3 regions of the Exiguobacterium sp. SH0S2 genome follow, and region 3 is predicted to be linked to each of the others. Evidence: predicted binding sites of a transcription regulator. Region 3 holds the regulator's gene; each other region holds the start of a gene.
The links. Region 3 encodes LexA, which represses DNA repair genes until DNA is damaged. Its sites were predicted from a motif close to CGAACATATGTTCG; they were not measured.
Positions count from the first base shown of each region.

Region 1: a site for LexA is predicted at 1,320-1,333, ahead of uvrB (excinuclease ABC subunit UvrB). Genes of this name have one in related genera too.
Region 2: a site for LexA is predicted at 4,741-4,754, ahead of parE (DNA topoisomerase IV subunit B). Genes of this name have one in related genera too.

Region 1 covers NZ_SJVB01000002.1:56,172-61,967, forward strand. Annotated here, with positions in the region: gene uvrB (excinuclease ABC subunit UvrB) at 1-1,266, opposite strand, end outside; gene EVJ21_RS05100 (sulfite exporter TauE/SafE family protein) at 1,410-2,267, shown strand; gene EVJ21_RS05105 (MIP/aquaporin family protein) at 2,367-3,074, shown strand; gene glpK (glycerol kinase GlpK) at 3,105-4,622, shown strand; gene EVJ21_RS05115 (PDZ domain-containing protein) at 4,660-5,796, opposite strand.
Region 2 covers NZ_SJVB01000001.1:142,938-148,733, reverse strand. Annotated here, with positions in the region: gene EVJ21_RS00755 (DinB family protein) at 1-276, shown strand, start outside; gene parC (DNA topoisomerase IV subunit A) at 348-2,753, opposite strand; gene parE (DNA topoisomerase IV subunit B) at 2,756-4,723, opposite strand; gene EVJ21_RS00740 (CoA-binding protein) at 4,856-5,260, opposite strand; gene EVJ21_RS00735 (GGDEF domain-containing protein) at 5,613-5,796, shown strand, end outside.
Region 3 covers NZ_SJVB01000001.1:24,036-29,831, forward strand. Annotated here, with positions in the region: gene EVJ21_RS00130 (methionine gamma-lyase family protein) at 1-1,195, shown strand, start outside; gene EVJ21_RS00135 (MerR family transcriptional regulator) at 1,289-1,693, shown strand; gene glnA (type I glutamate--ammonia ligase) at 1,739-3,079, shown strand; gene EVJ21_RS00145 (metal-binding protein) at 3,183-3,623, opposite strand; gene lexA (transcriptional repressor LexA) at 3,623-4,243, opposite strand; gene EVJ21_RS00155 (hypothetical protein) at 4,444-4,680, shown strand; gene EVJ21_RS00160 (YneB family resolvase-like protein) at 4,754-5,398, shown strand; gene EVJ21_RS00165 (DUF896 domain-containing protein) at 5,459-5,692, shown strand.

The DNA.
Region 1 (5,796 bases), on a different contig from region 3:
GTCGAGTAGACCCGTCGGCCGGATGATCTGCTCGATCATGTTTGGTGTATGCTCGAGCTCGTACGGGCCCGGTGTCGCCGAGATGAAGATCGCCTGATTCAACTTCTTCTCGAACTCCTCGAACTTGAGTGGACGGTTGTCCTTGGCCGATGGTAGACGGAAACCGTGGTCGACGAGCATTTGTTTGCGCGCCTGGTCGCCGTTGAACATCCCGCGGACTTGCGGCAGCGTCACGTGTGACTCGTCGGCGATGAGCAAGAAGTCTTTCGGGAAGTAGTCGATGAGCGTGTACGGCGTCGCCCCTTCTTCCGTCAAGTTCAGATGGCGTGAATAGTTCTCGATGCCTGAACAGTAGCCCATCTCGCGCATCATCTCGAGGTCGTAGTTCGTCCGCTGCTCGAGACGTTGCGCTTCGAGCAGTTTGCCTTCTTCGCGGAATTTCTCGAGCTGTTGCTCGAGCTCGGCCTCGATGTTGACGATTGCCTTTTGCAGCTTCTCGTCGCGGGTGACGAAGTGGGATGCCGGGAAGATCGAGACGTGTTCACGGTCGGCGATGATCTCGCCGGTGAGCGGGTTCATCTCGCGGATACGGTCGATCTCGTCACCGAAGAATTCGACGCGCAAGCACTGCTCGTCGCGTGACGCCGGGAAGATCTCGACGACGTCGCCGCGGACACGGAAGCGCCCGCGTTGGAAATCGATGTCGTTCCGTTCATATTGGATGTCGATCAATTTGCGGAGCATCTGGTCGCGCCCCATCTCTTTGCCGACGCGGAGACTCAAGACGAGACTGTTGTATTCTTCCGGGTTACCGAGACCGTATATACACGATACAGATGCGACGATGATGACATCATCCCGCTCGAACAAGGACGACGTCGCCGAGTGGCGGAGCTTGTCGATCTCGTCGTTGATCGAGGCATCTTTCTCGATGAACGTGTCGGTCGACGGCACGTACGCCTCCGGTTGATAGTAGTCATAATAGCTGACGAAATATTCGACGGCGTTGTTCGGGAAAAACTCTTTGAACTCGGAATAGAGCTGGCCGGCGAGCGTCTTGTTGTGGGCTAAGACGAGCGTCGGTTTCTTCACTTCCTGGATGACGTTCGACACGGTGAACGTCTTCCCGGTGCCGGTCGCACCGAGCAGCGTCTGATAACGGTCGCCACGGTTGACGCCTTCGATGAGCTGGCGGATCGCCTCCGGCTGGTCGCCGGCCGGACTATATTCCGAATGTAATTCGAACGGAAGCTTGATCTTGTCCATATATATTCCTCGCTTTCTATCCCTTGCATATTGACTTGATTATAGCACATACACGAACAAATATTCGCTTCTGAGACGCTTCCCAAACCGCTCTCCGATTCGCTATAGTGAGGAGGAATCTAAACAGAAATGGGTGGGTCGTCATGTGGTCACTTCTCTTTATCCCGCTCGGCGCGGTCGTCGGCGCCTTGTCCGGTTTCTTCGGCATCGGGGGCGGTGTCATCATCGTCCCGGTGCTCTTGTTCAACGGATATTCGGCGGCCGAGGCGGTCGCGACGTCACTTTTGTTCGTCGTCGGGACGAGCCTGGCCGGGGCGAAGAAGCACTCGTCGCTCGGCAACGTGGCTTGGTCGACCGGCCTCACGGTCGGTCTGGCCGGCGCCGTCACTGCGCAGCTGTCGAGCCGGCTCGTGCTGTCGATCTCCGGGACGTATGACTGGTTGCTGAATGTGTTCTATTTGCTTATCCTTTCTTATTTTGCCGTTACGCTTCTAAAGAAAACATCGAAGCCGCCGAAACGGAAAAAATCCGGATTGGCCGCAAGTTTCTTCATCGGGGCGATCGCCGGGCTCTTGTCGGCGCTCCTTGGCATCGGCGGCGGTTTTATCATCGTCCCGTTGCTCGTGAGCTGGCTCGGGTTTTCGACGCACCGCGCCGTCGGGACGAGTCTCTCCGCCGTCCTGTTCATCTCGCTCGGCGGGCTCATCGGTTACTTGCCGTCGCTGTCGCTCGATTACGTTGCCCCGCTCGCCTTGGTGACAGGTGCTTTCATCGGTGCCCCATTCGGCGCAGCGCTCACGAATCGTTATCGGGACCATGAGATTTCAAGACGGCTCGCTTGGCTCTACTTGGCTGTCATCGCCTCGATTGTGCTCGACCTCGGGGCGACATGGTGGGCACCGTTGTCTTTCGTGAGCTTAGGGGTTCTCTTCATCTTTCTCGTCGGGATCACCCTTGATTTTTCCAAACATTTTACCAGTCCGAACCACTTTCCTCATTAAAAAGTGGTTTTTTTCAATATCTTGGTTTTAAAGCGCTTTCAAACGGGGGATATAGAAAAGTGGTAAGCCAAATCCAATATGGAAGGAAGGGAGTATCACATGTCAGCATTTGTCAGCGAAATTATCGGTACAATGCTACTCATCTTGCTCGGTAACGGTGTCGTCGCCGGCGTCGTCCTCCGCCACTCGAAAGCCGAGAACGGCGGCTGGATCGTCATCACGTTCGGTTGGGGTCTCGCCGTTATGGTCGGGGTGTACGCCGCAGGTATTTACGGAGGCGCGCACATCAACCCGGCCGTCACAATCGGCCTCGCCACGAGCGGGGCATTCCCATGGGAAGATGTGCCACTGTACATCCTTGCCCAGTTCATCGGGGCGTTCATCGGGGCCGTACTCGTCTACGTACACTACAAACCGCACTATGACGCGACCGACGACCCGGGTGCGAAGCTCGCGACGTTCTCGACCGCTCCTGGTATTCGGAACACTCCGTTCAACTTGATCTCGGAGATCATCGGAACATTCGTCCTCGTCTTCGCTTTACTATCGTTCGGGGCCAACACGTTCACAGATGGATTAAACCCGCTCATCGTCGGTTTCTTGATCGTCTCGATCGGTCTCTCGCTCGGTGGAACGACCGGTTATGCGATCAACCCGGCCCGTGACCTTGGACCGCGGATCGCGCATGCGATACTCCCAATCAAAGGCAAAGGGACGTCCGACTGGGGCTATTCATGGATTCCAGTCGTCGGACCGATCATCGGCGCTGTCATCGCCGCGTTGCTCTATGGTATCCTCGTCCCATAATCACCCTAACTTCTAAGGAGGCACATTCATATGGACAAAGAAAAACGGTATATTTTAGCAATCGACCAAGGTACGACCAGTTCACGGGTCATCATCTTCGACCACGACGGCAAGATCGTCACGACCGCTCAGCGCGAGTTCAAGCAGTACTTCCCGAAACCAGGCTGGGTCGAGCATAACGCCAACGAGATCTGGGGTTCGGTCCTCGCCGTCATGGCCGAGGCGTTCGGTTCGGCCGACATCGACCCGAAAGAGATCGCGGCCATCGGCATCACGAACCAACGGGAGACGACGGTCGTCTGGGAGAAGTCGACCGGCAGACCTGTCTACAACGCCGTCGTCTGGCAATCGCGTCAGACTGCCGGCATCTGTGACGAATTGAATGCGGCCGGTCACGCCGACTTGTTCCGCGACAAGACCGGATTATTGATCGACGCTTACTTCTCGGGGACGAAAGTGAAATGGATCCTCGACAACGTCGAAGGCGCCCGTGAGAAAGCGGAAGCCGGGGAATTGTTGTTCGGAACGATCGACACGTGGCTCATCTGGAAACTCTCGGGCGGTCTCGCGCACGTCACCGACTACTCGAACGCGTCACGGACGCTCATGTACAACATCTACGAGCAGAAGTGGGACGATGAGTTGCTCGACATCCTCACCGTACCAAAGTCGATGCTGCCTGAAGTCAAGCCATCGAGTGAAGTATACGCTCACACGATTCCGTACCACTTCTTCGGATTCGAAGTCCCGATTGCCGGCGCGGCCGGTGACCAACAAGCCGCCTTGTTCGGCCAAGCCTGCTTCGAGTCAGGCGAAGGGAAGAACACATACGGTACGGGTTGCTTCATGCTTATGAACACGGGAGAAGAAGCCGTCAAGTCGGACCACGGTCTGTTGACGACGATCGCCTGGGGCTACAACGGCAAAGTCGAGTACGCGCTCGAAGGATCGATCTTTGTCGCCGGATCAGCCATCCAGTGGCTCCGTGACGGACTGCGTATGCTCAAGTCGGCGAAAGATACGGAACAGTATGCGAACCGTGTCGACACGACCGACGGGGTCTACGTCGTCCCGGCCTTCGTCGGACTCGGTGCCCCGTATTGGGACTCGGACGTCCGCGGCGCCATCTTCGGGATCACCCGCGGTACGGAAAAAGAACACTTCGTCCGGGCGACGCTCGAGTCACTCGCCTATCAGACACGCGACGTCTTGACGGCGATGGAGCAAGATTCCGGCATCGCATTGAAGACGCTCCGCGTCGACGGTGGTGCAGTCAACAACGACTTCCTCATGCAGTTCCAAGCGGACATCTTGAACGTACCGGTCGAACGTCCGGAAGTGAGTGAGACGACGGCGCTCGGCGCCGCCTATCTCGCCGGACTCGCCGTCGGGTTCTGGAAAGACCAGAACGAGATCAAGCAGCAATGGAAACTCGATCATCAGTTCGAACCGAACATGGACGAAGCGCATCGTGAAGCGCTCTACAAAGGCTGGCAACACGCCGTCGAAGCGACGATGGGCTTCAAACCATCAAAACTTGAAGTATAAGCATACGAAAAGGAGCATCCGCGACGGATGCTCCTTTTTATAATTTCCGTAAACGCAAGCGCGGGCTCATCGGATCCCCGACGAACAAGATGCCGAGCTCGTGCGGGTCGGCCTCATACATCGCCCGTTGCACGAAGCGGATATCCCCGTTCAAGTTGAGCACTTCGAGCTTGATGTACGGCTTATGGAGTTGAAGCGCCTCATAAAAGCTGCTCCCTCCGGTGATGACCGTACCGTTCACTTTGTAGATCGACTCACCTGGTATGAGCTGCATCGTCTCCCCCGGAGAACCCGGAAGCGTATCGATGATGACCGCCCCGCGGTTCCCGTTCAAGAAGACCGGTGTCGTGCCGCGGTTCTCCCGTTTGATGAGCTGCAAGGCGAGCTCGTACAAGACGAACAGACCGATCAACACATAAGCGACGTACGGAACGTCTAGGACGTACGACCCGGCGAACAAGCCGAGCGCGACCACCGCGAGCAAACCGCGATACAGGCTCAACCGGCCGAGCAGCGTTCCCGGCAGTGCCCCGGTCGACAGCAGGCTGACCCCGATCGGGATCGGCAAGATGACCGGTACCGAGAAGTCGAGCCCGAACGATGGCGGTAAAAAGACGATGAGCGGAAAGAACCAAACCCGCTTGACGACGTGTCCGCCGATGAACTGGCCGCGCTTCGACAAGATGAGCGTCGGTGACGTCTCTTTGATCCCGTTCCAACGAAGGAGGATCGCTTCGGCGAGCGTGACGATGCCGAACACGAGCGCATACACCGGCCACTCGACGTCGGCGAGCCGGTCGATCCAATTCGTGAGCCCGGCTAGCGGGACAACGTCGCGCAGACCGATGACCACGAGCATGATCAGGAACGGAAACGCCGGACTCATGAAGCGCGGATGCATCGTCAAGACGATCAGGGCGTAGAGGACGGTGAACGTGACGACCCACTCGAAGTTGACCGTCGTCTCGAGCAAGACGGTCGCTACAGTTCCGAGGACCGCGAGCAACAGACTCGGCCACACAAAGTGGCGCCAATCTGACTTCGGCGAGCGTCGGCGCGACCGGAACATGCTTCGCTCCCGTTTAATGCGCGTCATGGATATGTAAGCGAGGGCGACGAACGTCGCCCAGAGCAGCGGACTACCTAACAAGGTCAACAAAGCGGTAAAACTCAT
Region 2 (5,796 bases), 120 kb from region 3:
CCCCCTATTAAAATCAAACTACCGGACGAAATGAACGCCCCGCCCGACAATACCGATAGCCGTGAAGCTTTGAAACGCCGTCTTGACGACCTCATCACACGGTTGGAGAAGTGTGAGCCGATGATTCACGCGGCCGACCCGAACTGTAAAGCGTTACATGGCGGCTTCGGCTGGTTGAACGCGCAAGAGTGGTACAAGCTCATCGAGATGCACACCAGACATCATCTACGGCAACAGGCGGAATTGGAACGGTATCTTAGAGCGTTCCATGACTGACAAAGACGAATAGAGACAAAAAAAGCCTGCACACGCGACAGTATATGTCATGTGTGCAGGCTTTTGCTGAATCAATCGAGATAGACGTCCTCGATGTCACCGAACGTCTCCTCGTCGAAGACGAACGAGCCGTTGGCGTAGCGGTCGAGCAGTGTCAGTTGTTTCGCGTTGACCGTCTTCGCGGTCTCTTTGCCGACGATGTGGATCGTCTCATCCCCATGCACCGGCAGCACGCGGCGGATCTGGTGCGGTTTTGATTTGACCTCACGGATGAGCATCGTGCCACGCAGGTTGCGGTTCGTGCAGTCGAACTGGTCTTCGAGCTTCATCTTCTTGACCGCTCCGCGTTGCGTCACGAGGACGAACAGCGGCGGTGTGAAGAAGGCGAACGCGTCGGCGACGACGTCACCGTCTTTCAAGTTCATCGCTTTGACACCGGCGGCACGCTGTCCGACGACCGGGACGTCGTCTTCTTTGAACCAAAGCCCGTATCCACGCTCAGAGACGAGGAAGAGTTGGCCTGGACCGTCACTGATGCCGGCGAATACGACCTCGTCGTCCCCTTTCAGTTTCAGCGCCATGAGCGCCTTCGACTTGCGCTGGGCGTCATAGTCACGGAGCGGCGTCCGTTTGACCATGCCGTCTTTCGTGACGAACAGGCAGTGTGCGTCCGTCTCGAACGTCGAGACGACGTCGGCCGAGACGACTTGCTCGCCTTCGATCGGCACGAGGTTGGCCACGTGTTGGCCCGCGTCTTTCCATTTCGTCTCCGGGATCTGGTGGACCGGGATGAGCAGATAGCTGCCTTTGTTCGTCCAGACGAGCAAGTGGTCGGTCGTCATCGCCTGTGTGAGGAGGACGGGCCGGTCTTTTTGTTTCATCTCCGGCATATCCTCGCTCGAGGCGCCGTATGAGCGCATCGACGAACGTTTCACGTAGCCGTCACGGCTGACGAACACCATCGTCTCTTCGACGGCGATCATGACCTCGGTCTTCAGTTTCAATTCTTCGACTTCGGCCTCGATGACCGAACGCCGCTCATCACCGAACTCGTCGCGGAGCGCCGTCAACTCTTTTGAGATGAGTTTCCGCTTCGTCGCGTCGACGTTCAAGATGTTGGCGAGACGCGCGATCTCTTTTTGCAACACTTTCGCTTCTTTTTGGAGCTCGACGATGTCTGTGTTCGTCAAACGATACAATTGAAGCATGACGACCGCTTCGGCTTGACGGTCCGTGAACGAGAAGCGATCCATGAGCTTCTGCTTCGCCTCGGACTTGTCCTTGGCCGAACGGATCAGTTCGAGCGTCTCGTCAAGCACTGAGATGGCTTGTTCGAGCGCGTCGACGATCTCGGCGCGTTTCTTCGCCTGTTCGAGCTCGAACGTCGTCCGGCGGGTGACGACTTCCTCGACATGTTTCAAATACGCATCGATGATCGGTAACAGACCGAGCTGTTTCGGTGTCCGCTGCACGATCGCGACCATGTTGTAGTTATAGGCGAGCTGCAGGTCGGTATGCTTCAAGAAGAAGTGGAGCACACCTTCCGCGTCCGCTTCTTTCTTCAATTCGATGACGACACGGACCCCGGTCCGGTCGGTCTCGTCACGGACTTCGGCGACGCCTTCGACTTTCTTGTCGAGACGGAGCTCTTCCATCTTCTTGACGAGGTTGGCCTTGTTCACCTCATACGGGAGCTCGGTGATCGTGATCTGTTCACGGCCGCCCTTGAGCGGCTCGATGACCGATTTGGCGCGGATGATGATCTTGCCTTTACCGGTCTCGAACGCTTTCAAGATGCCGTCTTTGCCCATGACCGTGCCACCGGACGGGAAGTCGGGACCTTGCATGTAACGGAAGGCGTCATTCGGTGTCTCGACTTCGCCGGCGAGTCGGGCGATGGCGAGATTGAGCACTTCGGTCAAGTTGTGCGGGGGGATCTCGGTCGCATACCCCGCCGAGATCCCGGTCGTCCCGTTCATGAGCAGGTTCGGTAGGAGTGACGGCAAGACGAGCGGTTCCTCGGTCGAATCGTCAAAGTTCGGCGTGTAGTCGACCGTGTTCTTGGCAATCGACGTCAGCATGACACCGGCGATCTTCGACAGCCGGGCCTCGGTATACCGCATCGCGGCAGCCGAGTCGCCGTCCATCGAGCCGTTGTTCCCGTGCATGTCGATGAGCGGGTAGCGGAGCTTCCAGTCTTGCGACAGGCGCACCATCGCCTCATAGACAGAAGAGTCACCGTGCGGGTGGTAGTTCCCGATGACGTTCCCGACCGTCTTGGCCGATTTCCGGTACGCCTTGTCGTTCGTGTTGCCTTCATGGTGCATCGCATACAAGATCCGGCGCTGAACGGGCTTGAGCCCGTCGCGCGCGTCCGGGAGCGCCCGGTCTTGAATGATATATTTCGAGTAACGCCCGAAACGGTCTCCGACGACCTGTTCGAGCGACAAGTTTAAAATGTGTTGAATCGTCGACATCGTTACATCACTTCCTCAATCGCTTTAGTCACATGTTCATTGGCGATGATCGAATCATCTTCTTGGAGACCGAAGGCGACGTTCTCCTCGATCCATTCGCGGCGATGGGCAACGTTGTCCCCCATTAGCACCGAGACGCGCTTGTCGGCGACGGCAGCGTCATCGATCGTCACGCGGATGAGTGTCCGTGTGTCCGGGTTCATCGTCGTCTCCCACAGTTGATCGGCGTTCATCTCACCGAGACCTTTGTAGCGCTGGATGATATAGCCTTTTTTGTACACTTTGACGAGTTTCTCGAGCGCTTCCTCGTCCCAGGCGTATTCGAACTGCTCCGACTTGCCTTTCCCTTTCGAGATGCGATAGAGCGGCGGCAAGGCGACGAACACTTTGCCCGCCTCGACGAGTGGTCGCATGTAACGGAAGAAGAACGTCAACAAGAGCACTTGGATGTGGGCCCCGTCCGTATCGGCATCGGTCATGATGATGACTTTGTCGAAGTTGCAGTCACTGAGATCGAAATCGTGTCCGACCCCGGCGCCGATCGCGTGGATGATCGTGTTGATCTCCTCGTTTTTCATGATGTCATTGAGTTTCGACTTCTCCGAGTTGATGACCTTCCCGCGGAGCGGCAAGATCGCCTGGATCGTCCGGTCACGGCCTTGTTTGGCCGAACCGCCGGCCGAGTCCCCCTCGACGAGGAACAGCTCGTTCTTGGCGGCGTTTTTTGATGTCGCCGGCGTCAGTTTCCCGTTCAGAATGCTCGAACGTTTCTTTTTCTTGCCGTTACGCGCCTCTTCACGCGCTTTTCGGGCCGCTTCGCGGGCCTGGGCCGCGCGGATCGCTTTCTTGATGAGCATCGTCGCCATCTGCGGGTTTTCCTCGAGGAAGATCGTCAGCTGCTTGGCCATGACGGCGTCTGCGCTGGCACGGGCTTCAGGCGAGCCGAGTTTCGACTTCGTCTGTCCCTCGAACTGGAGGAACTCCTCCGGGATCCGGACCGAGACGATGAGCGTCAAGCCTTCACGGACGTCGCCGCCGTCGAGGTTCTTGTCTTTTTCTTTCAACAAGCCGTTTTTGCGGGCGTACTCGTTCATGATCCGGGTCATCGCCGTCTTGGCGCCGACTTCATGCGTCCCGCCGTCCCGGGTGCGGACGTTGTTGACGAACGACAACACGTTCTCCGAGTAGGCGTCCGTGAACTGGAAGGCGAGTTCGAGCTCGATGTCGTTCTCGGTCCCTTCGAAGTAGACGGTCGGGTGGAGCGTCGCCTTGTCGTCATTCAAATAGTGGACGAACTCGGCGATCCCGTTCTCGTAATGGAACGTCTCTTGCTTGTCCGAGCGTTCGTCGGTCAACGTGATCGTCAACCCTTTCAATAGGAAAGCCGACTCCCGGAGCCGTTCGGCGAGCGTGTCGTAGTTATACGTCGTCGTCGAGAAGATGGTCGTGTCCGGCTTGAAGTAGACGCTCGTCCCGGTCTGGCGGGCTTTCCCCGTCTCGAGGAGCGTCGTCTGTGGCACACCGCCGTCAGCGAACGTCTGCTCGAACACCTTGCCGTCGCGATAGATCGTGACGAGCAGCTTGCTCGAGAGCGCGTTGACGACCGAGGCGCCGACCCCGTGCAGTCCGCCAGACGTCTTGTAGCCGCCTTGGCCGAACTTTCCGCCGGCATGGAGGACCGTGAAGATGACCTCTGGCGTCGGTTTTCCCGAGGCGTGCATCCCGGTCGGCATACCACGCCCGTGGTCACGGACCGTGATGGCATCGTCTTTATGGATCGTCACATCGATCTGGTCACCGAAACCGCCGAGCGCCTCGTCGATCGCGTTGTCGACGATCTCGTAGACGAGATGGTGCAGCCCGCGATGGTCGGTCGAGCCGATATACATCCCTGGTCGTTTCCGAACGGCAGCGAGCCCTTCGAGCACTTGGATGGCGTCTTCATTATAATTAAATAGTTTTGTTGACATGTCAGTCACCTCATCTTCGAACACATGTTCGTTTTTCATACCTAATTGTATAGCTGTTTCAGGATTCTGGCAAGCCTTCCTCTCCGCGCCGTCGACGCGTGAAAAAAAGTAGACCTGCCGCAGGGGCAGGTCTCAGCCGAGGAGTCGAGCGTGCTCGACGTAAATACACCGGTTCTCGATGTAGTCAAGTCCGGCAGCATGAACGATTCGTTCGGCGTCCTTGCTCGACAGACCGAGCTGGTTAAAGACGAGTCCGACATCCCCATGACGGACCGCGTCCTCGGCAACGCCGGCCAAATATTCGTTCCGGCGAAACACGTCGACGATATCGATTCGTCCCGGGATGCTCTCGACCGTCGGATACACCTTGCGGCCGTTCCACGTCTCGAGCGTCGGATTGACAGGGATGACCGTATACCCTTGCAGGAGCAAATACTCCGCAATCTGGTTGGCGGTCTTGTTCGGGTTCGATGACACACCGACGACAGCGATCGTCTTCGCTTCAGCGAGATGTTGTTTCAAACGTTGGTCGTCCATCCTGAAATCCCCCTTTTGTTTACGTTCTCAGTGTAACGTTACCTCGTTCCCCGTTTCAAGCTTTATTTTCGCTTAACGGATGAACGGCTGTCGAAACAAAAGTTTATATCCCTCATAGTGGTTTACATAATAATGTATTGTCACCCTGTTGATTCGCTCTTAAATCGGAAGATGCCACCACGTCTGTTTTAACGAATCAAACGACGCTTCTATAAACCTTGCGTGAAATATCTATTTCACGCAATTATAACGTCCTGAAATCAACGTTTACAGAGAGTGGATTGACTCGATTCTCGAACAGGCGTAGGCAAATCCTTACAGTTTCGGTATACTGGAACGAGGAGGTGTTCACGTGGGGACTGCCTATGAGGAACGTCGCGGTACACTGTATAATTACCGCATCACTTTTTACGGGAACGCGCTCGCATGGCTCATCCATGTCGTGTTCTTGGTCACGTTTTGGCGTCTCGACGTCACGGTGCTCGCCTGGTCGAACGTGTTCAGCGTTCTTTATTACACGCTCTCATTTTATTTCG
Region 3 (5,796 bases):
GGAGTTCAACCAATACCGTGTCCTCGAATCGTTCAAGAAGCATAAAGTGTCGGATTTTCATTTCAATCCGACGACCGGGTACGGCTATGACGATATCGGGCGCGACACGCTCGAGTCGATCTATGCGGACGTGTTTGGGGCCGAACTCGCCCTCTGTCGTCCGCAAATCATCTCGGGGACACACGCGATCGGGATTGCCTTGTTCGGTGTGTTGTTACCGGGAGATGAACTCTTGTATATCACGGGTAAACCGTACGATACGCTCGAAGAGATCGTCGGCATCCGTGGCGACGGCCGCGGTTCATTGAAAGAACTCGGTGTCGGCTACGATACGGTCGAGTTGAAAGACGATCAAATCGATGTCGCGGCTGCGATCGAACGGATCCGCCCCGAGACGAAGCTCGTCGGCATCCAACGTTCGAAAGGGTACGCCAATCGACGCAGCATCCCAGTCACAGAAATCGGCGAGGCGATCGCGGCGATCAAAGCAGCGCACCCGCACGTGTTCGTCTTCGTCGACAACTGCTACGGCGAATTTGTCGAGACGATTGAGCCGACACATGTCGGGGCCGACCTCATGGCCGGTTCGCTCATTAAAAACCCGGGCGGTGGCTTGGCGAAGACGGGCGGCTATATCGCCGGGACGAAAGCATTGATCGAACGATGCTCGTTCCGGATGACGACGCCAGGCATCGGCAGCGAGGCCGGTCCGTCGCTCTATTCGCTGCAGGAGATGTATCAAGGCTTTTATATGGCGCCGCACACGGTCGCCCAAGCGTTGAAAGGGGCCCATTTGACGGCGAGCCTGCTCGGCCTGCTCGGCTTCGAGACCGATCCGCATTATACGTCACGGCGGACCGATTTGATTCAATCGGTCACGTTCCGCGACCGCGACAAGATGATCGCGTTCTGTCAGAGCATTCAGATGGCGTCCCCGGTCAACGCCCACGCGTTGCCGGTACCGGCCTATATGCCAGGCTATGAGGACGACGTCATCATGGCGGCCGGGACGTTCATCCAAGGCTCGTCGATCGAACTATCAGCGGACGGACCACTCCGGGCGCCGTACACGGCATACGTCCAAGGCGGCTTGACCTATGCGCACGTGAAAGTCGCGTTAATGCTCGCCTTGAGCCAATTGCGGACGAAAGGGCTCGTCACATTTGACCGTGAAAATTCAACTCAAACGTTGTAACCGAAATGTCATGTTAACTTTCTTAACATCTATTGACAGGAAAGTTGTCATGTATTATTCTCACAGTGTGAGACAGAAAAGGAGGGGTAAGGGATGGCCGATCAATTTCGTCGCTCCAACCCGTTGTTTCCGATTGGGATCGTCCAAGATCTGACGCAACTGACAGGCAGGCAGATTCGATATTACGAAGAACAGGGTCTGGTTTCGCCTAGTCGGACGGAATCGAAACGACGACTTTATTCCTTTAATGATGTCGAACGTTTACTCGCAATCAAAGATTTCATTGACCAAGGCTTCAACTTGGCGGCGATTCGCCATATGCTCGACAACGACGGTGCCAAAGAGACAGAACAATCTGCTTCTACGGCCCCGCCAAGCGAACCGCCAAAGATTTCCGAGAAAGAGTTACATCAATTATTGAAAACGCAGCTTCAAGAAGCTGGTCGTTTCAATAAAACGTCGCTCATCCAAGGAGAGTTGTCACGTTTTTATCGATGACGCCAGTACACAAACCATTACACAATGTGAGAGGGGACTTTTACCATGGCCAGAAAAACGTTCACAAAAGAAGACATCAAACGGATCGCACAAGAAGAGGACGTACGCTTTATTCGTCTTCAATTCACGGATATCCTCGGTACGATTAAAAACGTCGAGGTGCCGATCAGCCAATTGGACAAAGCACTTGATAACAAGATGATGTTCGATGGCTCTTCAATCGAAGGGTTCGTACGCATCGAGGAATCAGACATGTACCTCTATCCAGACCTTAACACGTGGGTTGTCTTCCCATGGACAGACGGCAGCGGTAAAGTCGCTCGCTTAATTTGTGATATTTATAATCCGGACGGCACGCCGTTCAGCGGTGACCCGCGCGGTATTTTGAAACGCAACCTCGAGCACATGCAAAAGCTCGGCTTCTCAGCGTTCAACGTCGGACCAGAGCCAGAATTCTTCCTCTTCAAGAAAGACTTGAACGGACAGCCGACACTCGAATTGAACGACCAAGGCGGTTACTTCGACTTGGCACCGGTCGATTCAGGCGAGAACTGCCGTAAAGAAATCGTTATCGAGCTCGAAAACATGGGCTTCGAGATCGAAGCGTCACACCACGAAGTCGCACCAGGACAGCATGAAATCGACTTCAAATACGCGGATGCGGTAACGACTGCCGACAACATCCAAACGTTCAAACTCGTCGTCAAGACAATCGCGGCGAAGTATGGCCTTCACGCGACGTTCATGCCGAAACCACTCTATGGTGTCAACGGTTCAGGGATGCATGCGAACATGTCACTCTTTAAAGGCGACACGAACGTGTTCTACGACCCGAACGGTGACATGGAGCTCTCGGATACGGCACGCGCCTTCACAGCTGGTATCCTTGAGCACGCACGTGCGTTCACGGCGATCTGTAACCCAACGGTCAACTCGTACAAGCGTCTCGTGCCTGGATACGAAGCACCATGCTACGTCGCATGGAGCGCTCGTAACCGTTCACCGCTCGTTCGTGTACCGGCTGCCCGCGGCCTCTCGACACGTATCGAAGTACGTTCGGTCGACCCGGCGGCGAACCCGTACCTCGCGCTCTCGGCCCTCTTGGCTTCTGGTCTTGACGGCATCGAGAAAGATTTGAAAGCACCGAAACCGATCGACAGCAACATCTACGTGATGGACAAGCCAGAGCGTGTTGCGAACGGCATCGACGATCTTCCGGCGACACTCTTCGACGCGCTCGAAGTACTCCGCGCCGACAAAATCGTCATGGATTCGCTCGGTGACCACATCGGCGAACACTTCCTCGAGTTGAAAGAGATCGAGTGGGACATGTTCCGCACGCAAGTAACAGAGTGGGAACGCGATCAGTACATGACGCTCTACTAAGTCGAATGAACTTGAAAAAACGCTCGATCCAGTTTCTTGGATCGGGCGTTTTTTTAGTCAAAACAAGCGACCACTCGAAATTGAGTGGTCGCTTGTTTTGGGATTAGAACGCACGCTTGAAAAACGTGGACGCGTAGTCGAGCGCCGTATGGAGTGTCGTCGCGAACACGAGACCGAGGAAGAACGGGATGCCGTTCAAGTCGAGCCACGTCTTCACAACCGCTTCATACGGAGTGAACGTAAGGATGAGCGCGAGCGGGAAGCCAAGGTAGATGACACGAATGAGATCGCTCAACACCGGCAAGTGCGACAGCGGAGACCGGTGCGGCATCAGCTTCACGTAAGGGAGCCAAAAGCCACGCAGCGGTCCCCACCGATAGTATGCATCCGATTTTAAATCGAGGTCCGGGGAGAGCCAGAACGTCCCGATAAGCGCACCGAGGAAAAGGGTAGTCGGGATATCGACATCAATAAAAGGCGTGGCAATCGCTAAAGCACCGATTGCCACGAGGTTCGTACGCGTATGTGTCTTGCCGCTAGCCATTAATGGATCGTCCGGTATACACCGATGACCTTCCCTAAAATGGATACGTTATCGAAATACATCGCCTCAAGTTCATCGTTCTCCGGCTGGAGTCGGACTTTCGACGCCTCTTTGTAGATCCGTTTGACGGTCGCCTCACCCTCGTCCGTCATCGCGACGACAATCTCTCCATTGTCTGCCGTGTTCTGTTGTCTCACGAGTACGCGGTCCCCGTCGAGGATTCCGGCGTTGATCATCGAATCGCCAGAGACGGAGAGCATATACACGTTATCCGAACCGACGATATGGGCCGGGAGCGGGAAGTGTTCTTCCACGTTCTCGATCGCCGTGATCGGTGTTCCGGCCGTAACTTTCCCGATGACCGGGACGTACATGACCGTCTCACGCTCCTCGATTGACGGGGCGTCCTCGCTCAACACTTCGAGCGCGCGCGGTTTTGTCTTATCGCGCCGAATCAATCCACGTTTTTCAAGACGGTCCAAGTGACCGTGCACGGTCGAGCTCGATGCGAGACCGACGGCTTCACCAATTTCTCGGACTGACGGCGGATAACCCTTCGTCCGAACTTCAGCTTTTATAAAATCAAGAATCTGTTGCTGTCTTGCTGACATTTTTTTCAATGGATTTCACCTCGTTTATGTCGAATAACCTGCGAACGCATCCTATTCTTTATGGATTTATTTTAACACAAGAACATATGAGCGTACAAACATTCGTTCGTTTTTTCTTGACCGAACAGAAGTTCTTGTTTTATGATGAGAACAGATAAACGAACAGACGTTCCTAAGAACGCATATTCTCATATTTGGAGGCGGTTCAAATGAAAGATACAATCAACGGATTCATATTGGTCGGAATGGTAGTGCTTGGGATGTTCGCCTTTTACTTAGTCGGCGAGTTTCGCCAAGGCGAAGTTGTCGAGCCGACAGTGATGACGGTCGAAAGAAGTATCGAACAAGAAGTTGCGTTCAACGAAGCGGAAACGCTCGAAGCCCAGCTGTTAGCGGAACGTGCGGAAAAAGAAGAACGGAAAACGACGTGGTTCGCCGCTGAATGATCGATTTGGATTGCGAACACCCGCTCATCCTGTGTATCGTAAAAGGATGACTGGAAAGAAAGGGAGTGACGAGATGCGAGTCGTCATTTATTGTCGCGTATCGACGAACAAGTCAACTCAGGAAACCTCGCTCACGAGGCAAGAAGCGGAATTGTTACAGATGGCCAAACGTCTCGATGCGGAAGTGATCGATGTGATCACCGAACAAGAGAGCGGTTTCGAGGTCAATCGGACGGGTCTGCTCGATCTGTTAGAGCATGTGTCGGCGTCAAAGCTCGATGCCGTGCTCGTGAGCGATGACAGTCGCCTCGGCCGAGGGAATGCAAAAATCGCCATCTTGCATACGCTCATGAAGCATAACGTCCGGCTGTTGACGATGCAGTCGTCCGACGAATACGTCGTCTCTGACGCCGAGAAGATGGTGCTTGAGATTGTCAGCGTCGTCGAGGAGTATCAACGGAAGATTCATAACGCCAAGATATCGCGCGGTATGCGCCGGGCGGTCGCGAACGGCTTCAACCCGCAACGCAATATTCAGCACCATGACCAAGGTGGGAGGAGCCGGATCGAAGTGCCGATCGAGGAGATCGTCCAACTTCGGGAGCGGGGGCTCACCTTCGCTGAGATCGCGGCCACGCTCCGCGGATTCGGCTACGAAGTCTCGAAAGCGACTGTGAACCGTCGCTATTTGGAACATGTGGCAGTGCCAGAAACTTGATTCCTGCGCCCTGATTTTGTACAGTAGAACTACAAATTCAGTAGAGAGGGGGCGAACCTCATGTTAGCACCCGAACAATTGGAGCGGATTAACTTCCTCGCCAACAAGGCAAAGACAGACGGCTTGTCACAACAAGAGATGGACGAGCAACAAGCGTTACGTCAACAATATTTAAAAGCGTTCCGTCAATCGTTCAAATCCCAGATGATGGGCATGAAAGTCGTCGATCCGGAAGGCAACGACGTGACACCAGAAAAACTAAAAGACGAACAGAACCGACACCGTTCTGAATGAACTCGAATGCACATCCTATTTCGTATAGGATGTGCATGTTTGTTATACACGAAGCTCGATAAGGTTCGACCATTCCCTCGAAAACAGACGTATGGAAGTAAACG